Regions from separate parts of the Rossellomorea sp. NPDC071047 genome, predicted to be linked through region 2. Evidence: riboswitches for the same ligand, from Rfam matches in the RefSeq annotation. Region 2 holds a riboswitch; the other holds the start of a gene.
The links. Region 2 has a riboswitch for cobalamin ahead of ACQKFO_RS18215 (ribonucleoside-diphosphate reductase subunit alpha). Riboswitches for the same ligand answer to the same signal wherever they lie in the genome.
Positions count from the first base shown of each region.

Region 1: another riboswitch for cobalamin. It lies ahead of ACQKFO_RS03815 (ABC transporter substrate-binding protein); the one in region 2 lies ahead of ACQKFO_RS18215 (ribonucleoside-diphosphate reductase subunit alpha).

Region 1 covers NZ_JBNNJT010000001.1:725,976-730,308, reverse strand. Annotated here, with positions in the region: gene ACQKFO_RS03820 (FecCD family ABC transporter permease) at 1-952, opposite strand, end outside; gene ACQKFO_RS03815 (ABC transporter substrate-binding protein) at 915-1,880, opposite strand; cobalamin riboswitch at 2,014-2,211, opposite strand; gene msrA (peptide-methionine (S)-S-oxide reductase MsrA) at 2,429-2,959, shown strand; gene ACQKFO_RS03805 (hypothetical protein) at 3,016-3,174, shown strand; gene ACQKFO_RS03800 (phytoene desaturase family protein) at 3,223-4,333, opposite strand, start outside.
Region 2 covers NZ_JBNNJT010000005.1:315,678-320,010, forward strand. Annotated here, with positions in the region: gene gndA (NADP-dependent phosphogluconate dehydrogenase) at 1-202, shown strand, start outside; gene ACQKFO_RS18205 (hypothetical protein) at 247-423, opposite strand; gene ACQKFO_RS18210 (SurA N-terminal domain-containing protein) at 550-1,326, opposite strand; cobalamin riboswitch at 1,985-2,165, shown strand; gene ACQKFO_RS18215 (ribonucleoside-diphosphate reductase subunit alpha) at 2,348-4,333, shown strand, end outside.

The DNA.
Region 1 (4,333 bases), on a different contig from region 2:
TTGAAATGAGATCAGCCAACACGAGAAAGCCTCCCCCAACAATGATGGACAAAGGAAGTAAATGTCTATGGTCATGCCCTACTATCCTTCTTAGAAAATGAGGAATTACGAGCCCAACAAATCCAATTGTACCTGAAACGGCGACAGCCGCTCCCGTCAGGATACTTCCAGCAATTAAGATAAGGAGTTTTCTCTTTTGTACGGATATTCCGATGTGATGGGCTTGTTCTTCACCAAAACTCATGCCATTCAGTTCCTTGCCATTGAGGAACAAAACGATCACTCCAATTAAGAAAAAGGGGAATATTATCGTAATGTAATCCCACCCTCTCATGGACACGCTTCCAAGTAGCCAACCGATAATCTGTCTTAATTCCTCTCCCGTCAGGGCAATCATTAAGGATATAAAGGAACCTAAAAAAGAGCTGAAAATAATTCCAGTCAATATGATGGTTTCAACTTTCATAGTTCTTTCAACCTTCTGTGCAAACCATAATACTAGGAAGACGGTTATAATCGAACAAAGAATACTGAGAAAGGGAAGCGTAAACTTCCCAATGAACGGAATGCTCCAATTAAAGAACAACGTAATAACAGCACCGACCGATGCTCCTGAAGACACACCCAATGTATATGGATCAGCAAGCGGGTTGCGCAATAGTCCTTGAAAAGAAGCTCCTGCAATTGCCAGGGAGCTGCCAACCAATAATGCCAGTAATACTCTGGGCAATCTTATGGAGTACACTATATTTGCAAACATTGGATCAATTTCTCCCGGTATAGGGAATCCAAACCATTTGGCTCCAACGATGAACAGAATATCCATCGGTGGGACAGAGACGGTTCCGATCGAAATGCCTGTAAAGAGAGCGAAAAGTAAAAACGTTACAGCCAACCCGTATGTTATCCATATTTTATTCTGCAAATAACTCCGGATAGATCGACTTTGCAATTTCCTCTACTCCTTCAACTAATCTCGGACCGGTACGTGTCACCAAATCTGAATGTACGTCATGGACATCTTCATTTTTTACAGCGGTTACATCTTTCCAACCTTCTCGGCCCATCACTTGTTCCTTAGGATTTTCACTATAAAAACCATATGTTGTAATGATGACGTCTGGATTGGAAGCGATGACTGCCTCTTGGTTTACCTGAACCCATCCGTCCTGTTCACTCATTACATTCTCAGCATTTACAAGCGATAGCATTTGATCAATGAAAGTATTTTTCCCTGTCGAATATATGTCAGGAGATGGTGAAACCTCTACATACACTTTTTTCTTTTCAGATACACCACTGACTTTTTCCTTAATGGATTCTAGATCTGCTTTCATCTCAGAAATGACGGATTCAGCTTCATCTTTCTTACCGACCAATGTGCCGATGTTTTTCATCGTGGTGTACACTTCCTCAAAGCTATTGGCATCACGTACGATATATATCTTTACCCCTGCACTTCGAAGCTGTTCTAACCCTTCTTCTGCCGACACAGCAGTGGACTCATGAGCAAGAACCAAATCCGGATTCAAACCGATAATCTTCTCAACGTTAAATTCCATTCCACCTATTTTTTCTTTGTCCGCTGCTTCTTTTGGGTAATTATCAAAATCTGAAACCCCTACAATTTCCTTATTCAACCCTAACTCGAATAAGATTTCTGTGTTGCTTGGAATCAATGAAACAATATGCTTAGGTTGCTCATCCAGCGTGACTTTATTATTCAAGGCGTCGTTTACTGACAAAGGAAAAGCAGATTGTCCCTGACTTGCTTCCCCGCTATTTTTATTCTTTTCTACACTTTCATCGTCAGTACCGCAAGCTGAAAGGAGTCCTAGAGATACTATTAGTACGAGAATGATTTTGAATGTGTGTTTCATACGTTTTCCTCCTGTAAATGAACTTATTCCCAGACAAAAAAACATCTCCAGTGGACTAGAGATGCTGTGTAAGATGCATAAAAGGCTTTAAACCGTTAAATATGCATATTACACCTTTCTATCCGCGTAGATTTGGTGCGAAAGAAATCAGGCAGGTCTCCTGGCTCATGGTCATTGTTCGCTGCACCTTCCCATACCCATTGGTACAGTGGCATTCATACAGCTCACTTCCATTTACAGTGGCGGGACCGCGTTGGAATTACACCAACTTCCCTATTATGAAGCAAAGAAGTATCGTCACTTCCGCTTCACCTGATTTCATGTCGTATGTAATTGTTCCGTTCAACAGAATTATACACAAGATTCTATGGATAGTGAATGAAATTTGATAAACTTTGCTGAAAATAGCAGGAATCCTTCTTTTCGAATCAATCCAGGTGCAAACTTCAAGCTAATAGATTGTCCCCTCCATTATTTCGTGATAAAATCTGTTTCAAGCAATCGCTTTACTGCTTTAGAGGAGCACATAAGGTACAGGAGGTTCAGCAATGAATGAAAAAAAAGAAATCGCTACCTTTGCAGGTGGTTGTTTTTGGTGTATGGTAAAGCCATTTGATGAATTACCGGGAATTATTGATGTCGTGTCGGGTTATTCAGGTGGCCAACTTGAAAACCCAACATATCAAGATATAAAAGCAGGAAATAGTGGACATTACGAAGCTGTTCAAATCACATTTAATCCTGATTTGTTCCCTTATGAAAGATTATTAGAGCTATACTGGCCTCAGATTGACCCAACGGATGATGGAGGACAATTCCATGACCGCGGGGATCAGTACCGTACAGCTATTTTCTATCATAATGAACACCAAAAACAATTAGCTGAAAAAACGAAGAACGATATAGTAAATAGTGGACGATTCAAGAAGCCTATCGTCACAAGCATTCTTCCTGCCTCCACTTTCTATCCGGCAGAAGAATACCATCAAAAATTCTACAAGAAAAATCCAGATGAATATAAACAAGACCGGGCAAAATCAGGTCGCGATCAATTTATAGATAATCATTGGAAGAACTAAATAGTGGGATGAAAAAAACTCCTTTCGCCAAACTAATGGCAGGAAGGAGTTTTTGTATGAAGAAAAATGAGAAAAACCCAGAAGATAAAGAGCAGGTTATCGGGTTTGAAGGTCCAGGGAAAGTCGTCAATTTCTTTGACCCCTATCCTGATGAAGATGAAGAGAATGTAAATAACTCGGATACCGTAGATAATCATTCTTCAGAAAAGCAGTAAAAGCCTAAAAGGTGAAGATTATTTAAATTTAACCTTCACCTTTTCATATTAACCAATGAATCGATTCACCTTCACTTGCTCATTAATGATCAGTTCCGCTGTCAGTTGTCCCGAAAGTGTGACCATCGGCACACCTCCACCTGGATGGGTTGAACCTCCCACGAAGTACATATTAGAGAGCACTCTGCTCTTATTCGGAATCTTGAAGCCTCCGTTAAGCTTACGGTCTGTGACAGTACCATAGATTGAACCACCATTCGCCCCATAAAGGGTTTGAAGGTCGTTAGGAGTGAAGGTATATTCGTATTCAATATGATCCCTTAGATTTGTTACGCCCATTTTCTCCAACTTATCCAGCACTTTGAGTCGATAAGTTTCTTTGTATTGAGTCCAATCCTCACCCTCTTTTAATGGTGGCACGTGTGTCAACACAAACAGGTTTTCTTTTCCTTCAGGAGCCTGTGCGGGATCCGATTTCGACGAGATCCCAATATAAATCGTCGGATCATCAGCCAGTTTATTCTCATCGAAGATTTGCCTGAATTCATTTTTAGGGTCCTTACTGAAAAAGAAGTTATGGTGAGCAAGATGATCATATTTACGATCTACCCCTAGCAGCAGTACCAACCCTGAGACCGTAGGGGCATACTTACTTAGTTCCTCGACTTCCTTAGGAGACTCATGATAGTCAGCCAAAAGGGATTTGTAGCAAGGGATCGCCTCTAAATTCGATACAACGATGTCCGCCATCAACTCTTCTCCTATTTTCGTACGTATTCCTTCAGCACGGCTGCCAGTGGTAAGAATATCCTCAACTTCACAATTTAAGCGAATCTCTACATCGAGTTCCTCCAACACCTTTGCCATTGCCTCTGCAATTTTATACATTCCGCCTTTTACGTAATGGACTCCCAGTCCCAACTGAACATGTGTAAGCTGTGACATGATGGCTGGTGCATGGTAAGGTGACGAACCGACGTACATGACCAGGAAATTAAATAGCTGCAGCAAATGCTTGTCTTTAATGAATTTACGATTTGCAGCATCCATGGATTTCATCGGATCCATTTGCAGTAATTCTTTGACCGGATGCATCGTGCGTAGGTCCTGCAAGCCATTGATGCTCTTTTTATAGAAGCTTTTCATTGTGAGCTCATAC
Region 2 (4,333 bases):
AGCGAGGGAAGTGGTGGCTACAGCCATTAAATTAGGTATCCCTGTACCTGGTCTTGCGAGTGCTTTAGCATATTATGACAGCTATCGCTCTGAGTCACTGCCAGCCAATCTTCTGCAAGCTCAACGTGATTATTTTGGAGCTCATACGTATCAGCGTGTGGATAAAGAAGGAACATTCCATACGGACTGGTTATCTAAATAAGAAGAAAGCCCTGTGGGATTCCCACAGGGCTTTTGATTAACGTTTTATTCTTTGCTTGATGAGTCATCTTTCGTATGATGCTTATTTTTCTCGTCCCGCTGCTCTTTTTTTAAGTCATCGAGGGGAATTGGATCCACATTTTGCTCACTTTCATGCTGATCGAGAATGCCGTCATGATCTTTATTGATTTGCTCAGGATTGTCATTTGTCCTTTTCGTCATTATCTTTCATCCTCCCTTAATAAGTCCTTGTAGTACCATACCCTTCGTGAGCCGAGAAAAACATAGAGGGGGAATAGAACATAAGAAAGCCACCTATCTGTGCAGGTGGCTTTCTTTAGTGGAGCTTTAGATTTTCACATCAACTTTAGCATTTTTCTTTAAATCTTCTACGTGCTTAACAAGTTTTTCTTGTTTTTTCTGTTGCTCTAACTGAGTCTTGATTTGAGGTTTAACTTCTTCAAATTTTGGAGCATCTTTTGATTCACCCTGACCTTGCTGACTTGCGTACTGATCGTAAAACTTCTTCATTTCATCTTCAGAAACTTCTTCTACTTTGATTTCTTTTTCAACGTAGTTTGTGTATTTGATATTTTCAGCGATTTGAGCTTTTAACTCGTCCATTGTGAATCCGGCTTTTTTCATTGCGTCTTCAAACTTCTTTTCATCACCGTACTGCTTTTTAACTTCTTCCAGTTGTTTATTGATTTCATCTTCAGATGCTTTGTAGCCTTTTTCATCGGCCTGTTGCATAAGGAGTGTTTGTCCGACCAGGCTATCAATAGTTTGTTCTTTGATTTTCTTTGCTGCATCTTTACTTGTCGGGTCTTGTCCCATCTGTTGATATTGCATTTGTGATTGAGTCAATACGTTATTGAAATCCTCACCTTTAATTTTTTCGTCGTTTACAATAGCAACGATCTTATCTTTTTCAATCTTTTGTTCATCCATTTTCTTTTGCATTTCTTCCATTTGCTTCGCTTGCTCTTCCTGAGCCTTTCCATCGCTTTTCTCTTCTGTTTTCGCTTTATCGTCAGCTTGTTTTTGGCTCTCCTCGTTCGAACCGCAAGCGGCTAGTCCAATCGTTAATAATGTCAATAGTAAAGTCGTTAATAATTTTTTCATAATAGACCCCTTTCAGAAGTAAGGTGTGATTTCGAAAAAAATCACTTAATGCGCATTTTAAAGGAAAAGCCCGTAAAAAGAAAGTATTTAAGCCGAAAAGTATAGATTGTAATGAGGTTGAAATACAGCGGGTTACTAATATGGTCCCTCTTTCACTGTAATGTATGCGATTACATCCGACTTTCAACTGCGGGGCTGAAATGAAAATGAAAGAAGACTTTCTTTTGGATGCTAAAAAAAAGAGACTGCTTAAATCGAGTTCTTTTCCTCCATTTAAACAGCCTATAAAAAAATATTGGGGACCAAAGAATACTGTCAAACAACCTTCTATTTGAATTATAGAGAGTGGCTACATTTTCTTCAACTAACATTTAGGAAGGTGTCGGCTGACTAGTGTCCTTTTGAAGGCAGTATTCAATCTTCTTCTATTCTTTTCATGAAAAATAATAATTATAAGCATATTTTAATGGGGGGGTTCCTTCCTATCGTTTAACTTGTCTCATCTCTTGACTTTAAGAGGGTAATAGAGTGATACTATTAAAAGATTTCAACTTCTAAACAAAATGAATAGTTTCACTTGTAAATTCATTTTCAATCGTTTATGATGATACAGAACACAACATTTTGTGTTTTGTTAAATTATTTTATCTATATATTGATTATAACCTGTGAATAGGGTGTCTGAATGGACTTAAAAGGGAATCCGGTGTGAATCCGGAACTGTCCCCGCAACTGTAAGTGCTGACGAAATAAGGAACTGCCACTGTCATATACGATGGGAAGGCCTTAAAGTAGGGTGAAGCACGAGTCAGGAGACCTGCCTTGTTTATCACGTGTTATCTTCTTCGGGAATTGGGAGGATAAAGCGAGGATTGGAGTAGGCCCTTTAGTCTATTCATATATCTTTCGTATATAAAAGCCCATCCGTTTGAAAGGATGGGCTTTTTTTGAATCCTTCCCACACTGTATAAATTTGGGAGGAATGATGATGTCAATCGTATCACAGGATCATAGGATCACAATGGAAGCAAAAAGGGTTCTAACAAATCTCCACAGTCGCTTTCCACAACTTCATTTTAATGAATTCGATGAAAAGACTTATAAGTATGCAGACGGTCAATCTGAATTGAATAAAGAAAAGCTTTATCATTTCATGATCCTCGCGGCAGTCGAACGGATCACTGCTCATGAACCTGATTGGACATATGTGGCTGCAGAATTATATTTAATGAAACTCTATCGTACGATCGCATATTCAAGGAGAGTGGAAGAAAGCGAGTTGTACAGTTCCTTTTCTGAATTAATTCAAGACTTGACTGATAGGAAACTATATACGTCTGCATTATTGGAATCATATAGCAAAGATGAAATTGATTCCTTGGGGAGGATCATGGATTCATCTAACGACCATCTGTTTACGTACATAGGGATCGTCACTCTATCAGAGCGATATTTAACTAAGTCCCATGATGGTGAAATCCTTGAATTACCTCAGGAACGATTGCTGATCATCGCCATGACACTCTTTATGAACGAACCCCGTGAAAAGCGGCTGGCGCTTATTGAAGAAGCTTATTGGGCCATGTCTAATTTGTATATGACGGTAGCAACACCTACGTTTGCCAACGCCGGCAAAAGCCATGGTCAGTTATCGAGCTGCTTTATAGATACGGTAGCCGATGATTTGAGAAGTATTTATGACAGCAATACAGATGTTTCCACACTAAGTAAAAACGGTGGCGGTCTCGGTATCTATCTGGGGAAGGTACGAAGTAGAGGAAGTAATATCAAAGGCTTCAAGGGAGTAAGTTCCGGTGTTATTCCATGGATGAAACAATTAAATAACACAGCCGTATCCGTTGATCAATTAGGTCAACGTCAAGGAGCGATAGCTGTTTATTTGGATGTATGGCATAAAGATATTTTTCCTTTTCTAGATACACGCTTAAACAATGGTGATGAAAGGCAGCGTACTCATGATCTATTCACTGGAGTCAGCTTACCGGATTTATTTATGGAACAAGTGGAGAGGAGAGGGGATTGGTATTTATTTGATCCCCATGAAGTGAGGATGGTCATGGGGTATTCCCTGGAAGATTATTATGATGAGTATGATGGAGAAGGTTCGTTCAGAGATAAATATTGGCAATGTGTAGAATGTCCCGGTCTTTCCAGGGAAAAGGTTCCGGCAATTGAAATTTTCAAGCGGATCATGATTTCCCAACTCGAAACGGGAACGCCCTACATGTTTTACCGAGATACAGTCAATCGGCTGAATGCCAATGGGCATAAGGGAATGATTTACTGCAGTAATCTGTGTACGGAAATCGCCCAGAATATGAGTGCAACCGTCATGGAAGAAGAGGTCATAAAAGACGGGAAAATCATTACCTATAAATCTCCCGGAGATTATGTCGTCTGTAATCTGGCGTCTGTTTCTTTAGCCAAAACAATCATGGATGATGAGCTGGAAAGGGTCGTATCCATAGGAGTGAGATTACTTGATAACGTCATTGATATTAATAAACTTCCAGTACTGCAAGCCCAACTGACAAACAGACGCTATAGAGGGATTGGATTGGGAACATTTGGGTGGCATCACCTCCTAGCATTAAAAGGTTTGAAATGGGAGAGCATTGAAGCAGTTGATTACTGTGATTCAATATACGAGGATGTTGCTTATTACACGATCAAAGCCAGTCAAGAACTAGCGAAAGAAAAAGGCTCCTATCCATATTACAGCGGGTCCGACTGGTCGACTGGCGAGTATTTTTCAAAAAAAGGATATTCAGGACCGAGGTGGGATGCACTCCGGGAAGATGTTTCTTCACAAGGAATCAGAAACGGATATTTAATGGCCGTTGCGCCAAATTCGTCCACTTCGATCATAGCCGGCTCTACAGCAAGCATAGATCCCTTATTCAGATTAGAATACTCGGAAGAAAAGAAGGATTATAAGATCCCTGTTACAGCACCTGATTTATCACCTAAGACGACCTGGTATTAC